Limnospira fusiformis SAG 85.79: one gene and its partner. Each later gene encodes a partner of the first gene's protein in a complex. Links are inferred from orthologs where the notes say so. Each region holds a gene or a part of one and is shown on either strand. Other genes may lie near its edges.

Region 1 (8,285 bases):
TGAATTGCTGGAAGACGATTCAGGGGGGAAAGTTGTATTAACTGATGCGGGACGGGATTTTATCTGCCATTCCTTGGGAGACGTTGAAAAACAAATTGACGAACGGGAAGGCTTATTAAAATTACTAAGTGTGGTGGCTGAAAAAGGGGGAGGTCGTCGCGGAGATTTTGTACCCGATTGGTCGGACTATCTCAAGCGTTACTCCCAATTCGGCACAGACAGCACCATCAAAGATACGCTGTGGCGGCGGCTTTACAATTTAGCCGATCGCGAATTATTGATCAAAACGGGGACAACCTACAGCATTACCGACGCGGGTTTGAATTATTTGAAAGATTCGGGAGGCGATGAAGAACTCGACGGCGGGGGGAAAGTACAGGAAATTTTAACCCTGGTTAAAGAGCAGAAAGCCTCGGTCAGATCCAGCATTAAAGAAATCCTATCGACGATGGCTCCCACCGCTTTTGAGTATTTGATCAAGCAATTGTTGGAGGCAATGAATTATCAAAATGTGGAGGTGACATCACCGACGAATGATAAGGGAGTCGATGTGGTCGCGGATATCGAACTGGGGATCACTTCGGTGCGGGAAGTGGTGCAGGTGAAGCGACAACAGGGGAACATTCAAAGACCAATTTTGGATGCTTTGCGGGGGTGTTTGTATCGGTTTCAAGCGGTGCGGGGTACGATTATCACCACGGGCGATTTTTCCAAGGGGACGGTGGAGGTGGCGTTCGCCCCGGGTGCGCCGCCAATCACGTTAATCAACGGAGAAAAACTGCTGGATCTGTTAATCGAATATGGAATCGGGGTGAAAACGAAAGCGATCGAAGTATTAGAACTGGATGCCGATGCCTTCGCTCAGAATGATAGTTATACCTCCGATTTAGAATGAAATTATAATTCCACTAGAATAGAGAACCCGTGTTCTCCTAGGAGTCCTTTCCGCCCGGCTGTATTTTCTACCAGAACTGTAATGGTAAGTTGTTGGATCATATTCCCACTGGCAGAATATGTATTTAATAGAGGCGATCGCTCTATGTTGAATAAAAAATCAAGCGTATACCCATGTAACCCCCACAAGAATATGGTAACTGATGGGGAAGGGAATTGTCAAGGGTTGGCGGAAATGAGGCGCGGACGGAGTGTTGAATAAAAAATCAAGCGTATACCCATGTAACCCCCACAAGAATATGGTAACTGATGGGGAGGGGAATTGTCAAGGGTTGGGGGGAAATGAGGCGCGGACGGGATGTTGAATAAAAAATCAAGCGTATAGCCATGTAACCCCCACAAGAATATGGTAACTGATGGGGAGGGGAATTGTCAAGGGTTGGGGGGAATGAGGCGGGGGCGGGGGAGAGGGTGGCTAATTGACAAATTCGAGTATTTGATTGGCGGTAATTTGTGGCTGTTCGAGGTGGGGAACATGACCGCATTTGTCAATCCAGATAAGTTTACTGTTAGGGATAGCGGTTCGGAATTTATCGGCATCTTTGGTTCCCAAGATTTTGTCATTGTTGCCCCATAAAATTAAGGTGGGTTGTTGAATAGTATTTAAGCGATCGCCAAAAGCACCATAACCGCCACTTTTGGTAAACTCAATTAAACCGCGATTCCATAATGGTGATTGTAGATGCCACGCGGCGCATAACTGAGCATCACGGGAGGCGAGGGTTTTGTCAAAATAGGCGTTTTCGCTGATACTTTGGCGAACTTTGGGTTGTCGCAGAAATTCGGTAGCGAGATAGTCGAAGGGTGGAAATAAAAACTTGCCAGCGATGGGACCTTTATTGATTCCGGCACTATCAATTAGGACGAGAGATTGTACAGCGTGGGGATGATTTAGGGTAAAGTCGATGGCTGTAGCACCTCCCATAGAAGCGCCAACTAAGATAACTGGCTGATTGATGCGGGATTGCCAGAAAGCGTAGAGATGGGCTAGGATATGAGCAGGATTAACGGTTAAATAAGGCGATCGCTGCGTAAAGCCAAAGCCCAATAGATCCACGGCCCAGGTTTCGGTGGTATTAGCTAATAGTGGTAAGAGTCGGCGAAACTCTAGGACGGAACTATCGAAACCGTGTAGGAGAAGAATGGGAGGCTGTGGGTTTCCTTGGCGGACATAGGTAGTGAGGATAGGTTGAGGGACGGCTGGGAGGGTTATGGGTTGAGCAATAATTGCTTCAGCGAGGGAGATAGAAGTCAATTCGGTGAGTGGTTCAGCCAGTGGGGGTAAATACTCAGGAAACATAAAAAGCAATGGCAATCAGTAATTATAATCTAAACCAACAGGGATGCGATCGCATTGGAAAAGATCTGGCTATGGGAGTTTCATGGTAAAGAATAAACCCTATACTAGATAGGAAAGTGTTGAGATTATCCTGTTATTGCTATGCTTAAAGCTCTGCTGGGCGATCCTAATGCCCGGAAAATCAAAAAATATCAGCCTGTAGTGACGGATGTTAATATCCTAGAGGAAGATGTGCGATCGCTCTCCGATGAAGGTCTAAAGGCAAAGACGGGGGAGTTTAAGGAGATGTTGGCGAAAGCCAAAAACCGGGAGGAAAGGGAACAAATCCTGGAGGAAATTTTACCGTTAGCGTTTGCTGTAGTCAGGGAGGCTTCCCGACGGGTGTTAGGAATGCGGCACTTTGATGTTCAGGTGCTGGGGGGTATGATTTTACATAAGGGGGAAATCGCGGAGATGAAAACGGGGGAAGGAAAAACCCTGGTTTCGACCCTCCCGGCTTATCTAAATGGGTTATCAGGTCACGGGGTGCATATTATCACGGTTAATGATTATTTAGCGCGTCGTGATGCTGAGTGGATGGGACAGGTACACCGTTTTCTGGGGTTGAGTGTGGGATTAATCCAGCAGGGAATGGGTCCAGAGGAACGGAAAAAGAACTATAGCTGTGATATTACCTACGCAACTAACAGTGAGGTTGGGTTTGACTATTTGCGGGATAATATGGCGACCTCTATGGAAGAGGTGGTGCAGCGTCCTTTCAATTATTGCATTATTGACGAAGTGGACTCGGTGCTAATTGATGAGGCGCGCACTCCGTTGATTATCTCTGGTCAGGTAGAACGTCCTAGTGAGAAGTATATGAGGGCGGCGGAGGTGGCGAAGGCGCTACAGAAGGATAAGGAACATTATGAGGTGGACGAAAAGGCGCGTAATGTTCTGCTGACGGATGAGGGTTTTGCGGCGGCGGAAGAGTTTTTGGGGGTTAAGGATTTATATGATCCTAATGACCCTTGGGCGCATTTTGTGTTTAATGCGTTGAAAGCAAAAGAATTGTTTATCAAGGATGTTAATTATATCGTTCGGGATGATGAAGTCGTTATTGTAGACGAGTTCACGGGACGGGTAATGCAGGGTCGGCGTTGGAGTGATGGCTTACATCAGGCGATCGAGGCTAAGGAAGGTGTGGAAATTCAGCCGGAAACCCAAACTTTGGCGACAATTACTTATCAAAATTTCTTTTTGCTATATCCCAAATTGTCGGGGATGACGGGGACGGCGAAAACTGAGGAGGCGGAAATTGAGAAGATTTATAATTTGCAGGTGACGGTAGTTCCGACTAACCGACCGACGGCTCGTGCGGATTTGTCGGATATGGTTTATAAAACTGAGCAGGGGAAATGGCTGGCGATCGCTACTGAATGCGCGCAAATGCACAATATGGGTAGACCTGTATTGGTGGGAACTACCAGTGTGGAAAAATCGGAGTTGCTTTCTGGTTTGTTATCACAGCAGGAGGTTCCCCATAATCTTTTGAATGCGAAGCCGGAAAATGTGGAAAGGGAATCAGAAATTGTGGCGCAGGCTGGTCGCAAAGGGGCTGTAACTATTGCTACTAACATGGCGGGGCGAGGAACTGATATTATCCTGGGGGGTAATGCTGATTATATGGCGCGGTTGAAGTTACGGGAGTATTTTATGCCCCGAATTGTGAAACCGCAAGATGAGCGAGAATTGGCTATCCCTCAAATCGGAGGGGGTCCCCGTCGTAATAAGCCCCAGGGTTTTGCTGCTGCTGATAAGCCGAAGGTTTGGAAGGTGGCGGCGGGAATTTTTCCCACGGAGTTGTCGGTAGAGACTCAAGAGAAACTGCGATCGGCGGTAGATTTTGCGGTGTCGGTTTATGGGGAACGTAGTGTTCCTGAACTTATGGCTGAGGATATCCTAGCTGTAGCCTCGGAAAAAGCTCCCACTACTGATGTGGTGGTTCAGCGGATACGGGAGGTTTATCAGGCTATTGTGGCTGAGTATGAGGTGTTTACTCATGAGGAACATGATGAGGTGGTGTCCCTGGGAGGATTGCACGTTATCGGTACAGAACGCCATGAGTCCCGTCGGGTAGATAACCAGTTGCGGGGAAGGGCTGGTCGTCAGGGAGACCCGGGTTCGACTCGCTTCTTTTTGAGTCTGGAAGATAATTTGCTACGGATTTTTGGTGGTGAACGGGTGGCGGCGATGATGACGGCTTTTCAGGTGGAGGAGGATTTACCTATTGAGTCGAAGTTGTTGACGCGATCGCTGGAAAATGCCCAGAAAAAGGTAGAAACTTATTATTATGATATCCGTAAGCAGGTGTTCGAGTACGACGAGGTAATGAATAATCAGCGTCGGGCTATTTATGCGGAACGCCGCCGGGTATTGGAAGGTCAGGATCTCAAGGAACAGGTGATTAAGTATGGCGAAAAGACGATGGATGATATCGTCGAGGCTTATATTAACCCGGATCTGCCTTCGGAAGAGTGGGATCTTGAGACTTTGGTGGCTAAGGTGAAGGAGTTTGTTTATTTGCTGAAGGATCTGACTTCTGAACAGTTGTTTGATATGACGGTTGAGGAGATTAAGACTTTCTTGTATGAACAACTGCGTAATGCCTATGATATTAAGGAGGCTCAGGTAAATCAGATTCGCCCTGGACTGATGCGTGATGCGGAAAGGTTTTTTATTCTCCAACAGATTGATACTCTGTGGCGGGAACATTTGCAGCAAATGGATGCTTTGCGGGAGTCTGTGGGTCTGCGAGGCTATGGTCAGAAAGACCCGCTGGTGGAGTATAAACGGGAGGGTTACGAACTTTTCCTGGATATGATGACGGATATTCGCCGGAATGTGATTTACTCGATGTTCCAGTTTCAGCCTCAGCCTGCGGTGGCTTAATTGGGAAATGCTCTTGACAATCTCGGAAAATAGTATATATTGGTTGTCAAGTGTGAGGAGTAAGGTTTGAAGGAAGAGGTACTTGGGGTCGAAACTCGGCCAGACTCCCAAGTGCCTTTTCCGTTTTTATAGTCAAATTCGGGGATGTTTTAGCCAGTTTCGCAAGTTACCCCACCAGAGACGGGGATGGTCGCTGGATTTGATTTGAGAATTAGCCATAGACAGCAGCAGGGGAACACCTCCAACCCGCGCCGCCATCAGAACATGAAGGGCGATCGCCACAATCATAATTGCCCAAGCTAACAGGTGGATATTATACGACAAATGGTGTGTTTCCCCTACCCTCAGCCAGTTTTCGTCCTGGAATTTCCCAGAAATGACGGCTAGTGCTAGGGCTAATAAGGCTATGGTGTTGGTGATTCGATGGAGGGTGTACCACCAGATTGGCTGTGTGGTCCGTTTGAGTTGGGCTAGGGTGTCAGGTTGGATGAGGCGTTTTTTCCCCCGACGTAGGCTGTAGTAGGTGAAGGCTAAGGCCATAAAAAATAGGAAAAATCCCCAGGTTCCATGGATGTCGATCAGGTTGCTATCTTCCGGGATTAACCAGAGAGTCCCGAAACGGCGATCGTAGCTTTCGTAAACGAGATAGCCAGTGATAATACATCCAAATACTAAAAGGCTATTCAAGCCGTGTAATAGGCGAAATAGCAAGGGCTGGTAGGGTTTGGAAGCGCTCATAATTAGGTCTTTTTGAGTTTCTTTATCAATAGTATAGCAGGGTTTTAGGATAACTTGCACAATGGGTATAATTATCCTTTGTTCTCCGTGTGATTTGGGCGAGAAAAGGAGTAATCTATAATGAGAAAGGCTATTACAATAGGGTAAATTCTGTGGTTGTCTCAAACCATGAAGTTTCGATTAATTTGAGGGTTAATCCTAAGCTATGGCAGGATTTCCAGCAACGTTGTGCGACCTATCAAATGTCCCCTGAACAGGTGTTAGTTGGGTTAATCAAAATTTATCTGGCACCTCTGGATCATCAGGTAGCGATCGCCTTTTCCTCTGGTTCAGATGGGAGAATGGATCTCGATATCAAACAAATTATTGAAGATTATTTGCAACAAAATCTGGAACCCCAAATTCGGGACATATTGCCGAATTATATAGACTCAAAAGCGAGCGATCGCGCTTCTGCACCACCGCCGCCAGCATCCCCGGCTGGTAAGTTATCAAATAAGTTATCAAAACCCTCGCCACCATCATCACGCCAACCATCACCTAAAGAAGTTGATTCTCGCTTAAAAACCGGCAAAGAATTAGCGCAAATTTTGGGAGTTTCCGCCCCATATATTACCACTTTAAACCGCCTAGGAGAACTACATAAACGGGGATGGCAAGATTCTGGTCAAAGGCGAGGAAAAACCATCTTATATGAACCCATATCGCCGCCTTAATTTTTACCCATAAATGGATAGGATTGTAGTCCCCATAGTCGCCATTCACCCCCAGCCTAGTTGGGGCGCAAACTTGTCTGACTATCAAGAGGAGAAGTGTGGAAGAATGAAAAGACAGCAGCCAGAAACAGTCCCCAGACCGAAATCAAGCATCTTTATAGTATAATCCAAGTTACAGCCTGTTCAGAAATCATCTGATCACCTCTCAAAGTCCCTCTCCCTTTCTGGGATCCAGATTTAGGGTGAGGGCAATGTATTAAGCGACTGGTGAACAAGCTGTATAACTTAGACAGACACAGACCATATCAAAGAAAAATCCATAAGAATGCTGTCAGAAATTACCTTAGAAAACTTTTTTAGTTTCCGAAAACCCACAACCATCAAGCTGAATCCTGGTGTGAATATTCTCCTAGGTATTAATGGTAGTGGCAAATCCAACTTGTTAAAGGCGATCGCTTTACTGTATGAGATTATTGCCGGGAATGGATTGGAAAAGACTTTTTTAAAAAAGTGGAGTGGCTTTGATGCCGTGGCCAATTTTAATGAGGACACCAAAGACTATATAAAACTCGGCTTTGAATTTAGCAAAGATGCAATTCACCAAAATCACAATAGAAGAGGATTCCAATTTAAAACTAATCCCATTTACGAACTCACAATCTTTAAAGCGGGGTCAACTTCATATTACTTGAAAGAAAAGCTATATTGCCGAAGTGATGATCAAGATGATTTTATCTTCATGGACATGAATAATGCCCAGGGAGTTATTTCCACTCGGGAAGAAGGAAAAGTGGGTTTTCAGAGATATCCCCAAGAAAGTCAACAGGTCAATTTTAAATCCACAGAACCCGTTTTAAGTCAGATTTCAGACCCGGAGAGATTTTATCCTATTTTCACCTTAAAAAGAGCTTTAGAAGAGGTAGCTGTCTATTATTATTTTGATACCACCTTTGAAAGTGTCATCAGACAACCTTCCAGCTATGGTACTGAAAGAAAATTGTCCCATGATGGACAAAACCTGATGACGATTATTAACAACATCAGAAATAACAATTCTCTCTGGTATGCTGAAATCGAGCAAGCCATCAAGAAAATTAACCCACATTTTAAAGACATCAATTTTAATTTTTTGGGTTCTAAATTATACTTAGTCCTTCGTGAAGATTATCTGGCTAAGTCAGTTTCTATGGAACATATCTCAGATGGAACCCTCCGCTATCTTTTGCTATTATCCATATTATTTAACCCTGAACGAGGTAACTTAGTCTGTATTGATGAGCCGGAAACAAATCTTCATCCCGACATGATTAATACCATCACAGATGCACTCAAGCAAGCATCGAAAAATACGCAAATAATCGTAACGACTCATTCACCATTGCTGCTAAATTCATTCGATATTGAGGATGTATTAATATTTGAAAAAAACCAGAAAAATGAGACAGAGGTAAATTTTAAGTCATCAGATGAGTTTGAGGACTGGCTTGATAATTTTCTGGTCGGTCAAGCATGGCTGCAAGGTCTTATAGGCGGTAAAAGATGGTAGATATTCCGTTGATATACATAAATTTGAATTACATAGAGTTAGCCAATCATAGCCATCCATTCATGTCTGTAATATACCCAAAATTCAGACAAATCATGAA
Region 2 (5,349 bases), 3.2 Mb from region 1 along the record:
GTTAAACACTCGTTTTGATTATCCCTGACCAAGCCCAGGGAATGTATTTAGGACAGACAGCAACTATGACATCTCCACTCAAAACCATCTATCAGGAAACCATCGTTCCTAAATTGATGGAACAGTTCAAATATGAGAACATCCATCAGGTTCCCAAGGTTGTTAAAGTTACCATTAACCGAGGACTGGGCGAAGCATCCCAAAATGCCAAGGCTCTGGAATCTTCAGTTAATGAATTGGCGATTATTACCGGACAAAAACCAGTAGTGACCCGCGCTAAAAAAGCGATCGCCGGCTTTAAAATCCGTCAAGGAATGCCCGTTGGGGTAATGGTGACACTCCGTTCTGATCGGATGTATGCCTTTATGGAACGTCTAATTCACCTAGCCCTACCTCGCATTCGAGACTTTCGTGGCATTAGTCCCAAAAGTTTTGACGGTCGGGGTAACTACAGTCTGGGGGTCAAAGAACAACTGATCTTCCCAGAAATCGACTACGATCGCATCGATCAAATTCGAGGTCTGGATATTTCAATTGTCACCACAGCCCAGACAGATGAAGAAGGGCGTGCTTTACTTAAAGAAATGGGAATGCCCTTCCGGGAGAACTGAGGCAGTAAAATAACGAGACAACTATGGCGACGAACGACACTATTGCAGATATGTTAACGCGCATCCGCAACTCTTGCATGGCGCGGCATCAAACCACAGAAATTCCATCCACCAAAATGACCCGCAGTATTGCCAAAGTCCTCCAGGATGAAGGCTTTATTGCCAACTTTGAAGAAGCAGGTGTTGGTGTCAAAAAACATTTAGTGGTTTCACTAAAATACAACACCAAAACCCGCACCCCCACAATCCGCACCCTTAAACGAGTGAGCCGTCCAGGTTTGCGCGTTTACAAAAACCGCAAAGAACTCCCCCGGGTTTTAGGTGGAATTGGAATTGCGATCATTTCTACCTCCCGTGGGGTAATGACCGACCGAGAAGCCCGCCTTCAGGGCTTAGGCGGAGAAGTGCTTTGCTATGTGTGGTAAATCCATTACCCACAGCCTCGCACTCCGCAGACCCCTAAACACTGCTCATCGACCATTAAACAAGGATTATGTCTAGAATTGGTAAGCGTCCAATTCCGATTCCCGCCAAAGTTACCCTAACCTTAGACGGCCAAAAAGTCACAGTCAAAGGACCAAAAGGGGAGCTTTCCCGCGTATTACCCAACGAAGTGATCCTCTCCCTCGAAGAAGACACACTAATCGTTAAGCGTCGGGATGAATCCCGAGTCGCCCGTCAGCGTCATGGTCTCTGTCGCACCCTGGTAGCCAACATGGTGGATGGAGTTTCCCAAGGATTTGAACGGCGACTGGAAATCCAAGGAGTGGGATATCGGGCTCAGGTTCAAGGTAAAAACCTGATCTTAAATGTCGGCTACAGCAAACCGGTGGAAATGGTTCCCCCTGAAGGTTGCAGCGTAGCCGTTGAAAATAACACCAATGTGATTGTTAGCGGAATTAATAAAGAACTCGTCGGCAACATGGCTGCGAAAATTCGCGCCGTGCGACCCCCTGAACCCTATAAAGGCAAGGGCATTCGCTACGCCGGAGAACAAGTCAGACGTAAAGCTGGTAAGGCAGGGAAAAAATAGATCATGAAACTTACTCGTAACGATTCCCGTCAGCGCCGTCACCGTCGAGTTCGGCGCAAAGTCCTAGGCACTTCAGAGCGTCCTAGATTGGCTGTGTTTCGCTCTCACAAGCACATCTATGTACAGGTGATCGACGATAGCCAGCAACACACCTTAGTTGCCGCGTCTACCTTAGACCCCGAAATAACTGCCGACTTAAAAACTGGGGCCACCTGTGATGCCTCTGTTAAAGTTGGTCAATTAATCGCTAAACGCTCCCTATCTAAAGGAATTGAGCGCGTAGTATTTGACCGGGGAGGTTACATCTATCACGGCCGCGTTAAAGCCTTGGCAGACGCAGCCAGAGAAGCCGGGTTAGAATTTTAATAAGCTGACGGGCAATTTATAATTGCCCTTAACAATCAGGAACTAAAAGTATGGCAGAACAGCAACGTCGTAAAAAAAATACTCGCACCAAAGAAAAAGAATCCGAATGGCAAGAACGGGTTGTTCAAATTCGCCGTGTAACTAAAGTAGTTAAAGGCGGTAAAAAACTCAGCTTCCGTGCCATTGTTATCGTCGGCAACGAAAAAGGCCAGGTGGGTGTCGGTGTCGGAAAAGCAGCAGATGTCATCGGAGCCGTCAAAAAAGGTGTCGCCGATGGCCGCAAAAATGTCGTCGAGATTCCCCTAACCAAATCTAACTCTCTACCTCACCCCGCCAATGGTGTGGGAGGCGGAGCCCAAGTCATTGTTAGACCCGCTGCCCCTGGTACAGGGGTAATCGCTGGGGGTGCTGTCCGCACCGTGCTAGAACTAGCCGGGGTTAAAAACGTTCTAGCTAAACAGCTAGGCTCCAGTAATCCCCTGAATAACGCCCGCGCCACCATTAACGCTCTATCAGGATTGCGGACCCTATCGGATGTGGCTAAAGAACGGGGCATCCCCATCGAACAGCTTTATGCTTAATCATAAGTGGACCATCGGGGCAATTCCTCAATTGCCTCTCACTGATAACCCATCAATTGCAATGCACTGAGACAACCATGAGATTACAAGACGCAAAGCCCAAAGCTGGCTCTCAAAAACGTCGCCGTCGCCTTGGTCGTGGGGTTTCTGCCGGACAAGGAGCTAGTTGTGGCAAAGGAATGCGCGGTCAAAAATCGCGTTCCGGTGGCAGCACCAGACCCGGATTTGAAGGAGGTCAAAACCCCCTCTATCGACGACTACCTAAATTAAAAAGCTTTCCTCTGGTCAACCGAAAACAGTACACTACCATTAATGTGGGTCGTCTGGATTCTCTGAGTGTCAACAGCGAAGTAACTCTATCCTCTCTCATTGCGGCCGGAATTATTACTACTGACCGGGGACCGCTCAAGATTTTGGGAGATGGAGAACTAAATGTAGCACTTCAGGTTAAAGCAGCAGCCTTCACCCAAAGCGCTCGATCTAAAATTGAAGCAGCCGGGGGAAGTTGTGAAGTCTTAGGAGCCAGAAACACCAGCCCGGAAGGTTAAGCATTAGCTTGCTCTGTACATTCCCAATAGTGTTTTCAAGAGGTAGTCCTTCATGGTCGTCAGTCGTGAAAAAACGCCAACTGCACAGGAAACATTCATGCAGATGGCTCAGGCTGCTGGTTTACGGGGTCGTATTCTCGTAACCATTGGTCTGCTCATTCTAGTTCGTTTGGGCGTGTTCCTGCCTATCCCAGGCATTGATCGGCAAGCATTTAGCCAAAATATTCAAAACACCCCCTTTATCGGTTTTCTCGACCTATTTTCCGGGGGTGGATTTTCAGCCCTGGGTATTTTTGCTCTGGGAATTCTCCCCTATATTAACGCCTCCATTATCATGCAGTTGATGACGGCGGCTCTCCCCACTTTAGAAGATTTGCAAAAAAACGAAGGGGAAGCCGGACGGCGGAAAATATCTCAAATTACCCGCTATGTGGCCTTGGGGTGGGCTATCTTGCAAAGTATTGGTATTGCCATTTGGGTCAGCCCCTTTGCTCAAAACCCCAATCAACCACAGTTCATAGTCATGGCTGAAGTAGTCCTGGCTCTGGCTGCTGGGTCTATGTTTGTCATGTGGGTATCGGAACTGATTACAGAACGCGGTATCGGTAATGGCGCTTCCCTGCTCATTTTTATCAACATCGTAGCGGTTCTACCCCAATCATTGGGCAGTACCATTGAATTAGCTCAAAGTGGTGATAGCGCTATTGTAGGACGAGTTGTGATCTTGTTATTGATTTTCCTAGCAATGATTGTTGGGATTGTTTTTGTACAAGAGGGAACCCGTCGTATTCCTATTGTTTCCGCCCGCCGACAAGTGGGTCGCAAACTTTATCGCGAAAAAAGTAGCTATCTACCTTTGCGTCTAAATCAAGGCGGGGTGATGCCGATTATCTTTGCTTCGGCAGTTTTGATTCTTCCGGCTTCTATCTCCCAGTTTGCTAATAATCCGGTTCTGGTACAAATTTCTACTTATCTGAGTCCCGGAGGACCTGCTCCTTGGCTCTATATTGCCTTTTACTTGCTGATGATTCTGTTCTTTAGCTATTTCTACGCTTCTTTAATTATGAATCCCGTAGATATGGCTCAGAACTTGAAGAAAATGGGAGCTAGTATTCCCGGAATTCGTCCAGGTCGCGCCACCAGTGAGTATATTGAGCGGGTTCTGAATCGCTTAACCTTTTTGGGAGCGGTTTTCTTGGGTTTAGTAGCAATTATTCCTACTGTAGTCGAAAGCGCTACCAGAGTTCCTACTTTCCGAGGCTTTGGTGCTACTTCTCTACTGATTCTGGTCGGGGTTGCTATTGATACCGCCAAGCAGGTTCAGACCTATGTAATTTCTCAAAGATATGAAGGGATGGTGAAAAAATAATGCGGGAATTGATTTTTTTGGGGCCGCCTGGTTCGGGAAAGGGAACACAAGCGGCTCGTATGGCTGAGATTATGAAAATTCCTCACATTTCTACTGGAGAGATTTTGAGGGATCATGTCTCTAAGCAAACTCCCCTGGGTCAACAGGCTAAAACCTATATGGATCTGGGTGATTTGGTTCCGGATCAACTGATTTTGGATATGGTGACTCACCGTTTATCAGAGCCTGATGCTGAAACGGGTTGGATTCTCGATGGGTTCCCTCGTAATGTCAGCCAGGCTCAGTTTGTCCAAGAGCATTTGTTGTCGGTTGATGAGAAAACGGGCAAAATTCCAGATAAAGATCACGTCTGGGTCATTAATTTAGAGGTTCCAGATGATGTCATCCTGAAACGATTGCTGGTGCGAGGTCGTGAAGATGACCATGAAGAAACGATTTTACATCGCCTTCAGGTTTATCGGGAACAGACGGCTCCCTTGATTGAATTTTACAGCAGTCGTAACCAACTGCATCATATCAATGGCGATCGCACCATGGAAGAAGTAACCGATAGTTTAAAAGAGGTAATTACCAGCTAATCATTGGCATGGAGAATCCAGGTTCACCAATCTGGGCACCAAATCTCCCCCCGGCGGTTCCCATCGTGGCTTAGTCATTTGTGTTGATGACATGGATGATTACCAGATTTTGATAAGATATGTTAACACGCTCAGGCCCTAGCCCGGACGCTATTCTGCCTGGTTGGATGATTTTAGTCGCCTACTGGGGGGTTTATTTACCGAATTGAGGAACTAACAGTTTGTCTAAACAAGACTTAATAGAAATGGAAGGAACTGTTACC

The links. Proteins that work in one complex are often made in the same cells at the same time.
Region 2: the proteins of secA (region 1) and secY are in contact, whole or in part, in a crystal structure (PDB 3DIN), measured with the Thermotoga maritima proteins. The link is inferred for Limnospira fusiformis SAG 85.79 from one-to-one orthologs. Residues at the interface, in WP_004082002.1 of Thermotoga maritima: Glu261, Ala262, Arg263, Lys300, Ala301, Arg302, Thr303, Ile304, Ile305, Leu323, Tyr324, Asp325, Pro326, Val329, Ser330, Tyr333, Ile336, Lys340, Phe345, Val349, Glu363, Phe364, Tyr374, Ser375, Gly376, Gly377, Glu393, Ile395, Thr482, Ser483; in WP_004081795.1 of Thermotoga maritima: Glu108, Gly109, Glu110, Glu111, Ala236, Glu237, Arg238, Arg239, Ile240, Thr241, Ile242, Gln243, Tyr244, Ala245, Arg246, Arg247, Val248, Thr249, Gly250, Arg251, Arg252, Val253, Tyr254, Gly256, Ala257, Ser258, Thr259, Tyr260, Leu261, Pro262.

Annotation. Positions count from the first base shown.
Region 1 is NZ_CP051185.1:1,419,649-1,427,933, reverse strand. What follows is about bases 2,008-5,385. They hold secA (preprotein translocase subunit SecA), read left to right. Parts: upstream 2,008-2,395; coding sequence 2,396-5,185; downstream 5,186-5,385. Other genes in these bases: HFV01_RS06825 (cytochrome b/b6 domain-containing protein), read right to left, coding at 5,318-5,385; HFV01_RS06835 (alpha/beta fold hydrolase), read right to left, coding at 2,008-2,254. Also shown: HFV01_RS06840 (restriction endonuclease), read left to right, coding at 1-895; more of HFV01_RS06835, read right to left, coding at 1,370-2,007; more of HFV01_RS06825, read right to left, coding at 5,386-5,983; HFV01_RS06820 (hypothetical protein), read left to right, coding at 6,076-6,639; HFV01_RS06815 (AAA family ATPase), read left to right, coding at 6,965-8,185. UniProt on the Escherichia coli protein: Required for protein export, interacts with the SecYEG preprotein conducting channel.
Region 2 is NZ_CP051185.1:4,632,917-4,638,265, reverse strand. Bases 2,454-5,349 are described here. They hold secY (preprotein translocase subunit SecY), read left to right. Parts: upstream 2,454-3,191; coding sequence 3,192-4,508; downstream 4,509-5,349. Other genes in these bases: infA (translation initiation factor IF-1), read left to right, coding at 5,308-5,349; HFV01_RS21900 (adenylate kinase), read left to right, coding at 4,508-5,086; rplO (50S ribosomal protein L15), read left to right, coding at 2,669-3,139; rpsE (30S ribosomal protein S5), read left to right, coding at 2,454-2,591. In the rest of the region: rplE (50S ribosomal protein L5), read left to right, coding at 66-611; rpsH (30S ribosomal protein S8), read left to right, coding at 635-1,036; rplF (50S ribosomal protein L6), read left to right, coding at 1,105-1,644; rplR (50S ribosomal protein L18), read left to right, coding at 1,648-2,010; more of rpsE, read left to right, coding at 2,061-2,453. UniProt on the Escherichia coli protein: The central subunit of the protein translocation channel SecYEG. Consists of two halves formed by TMs 1-5 and 6-10.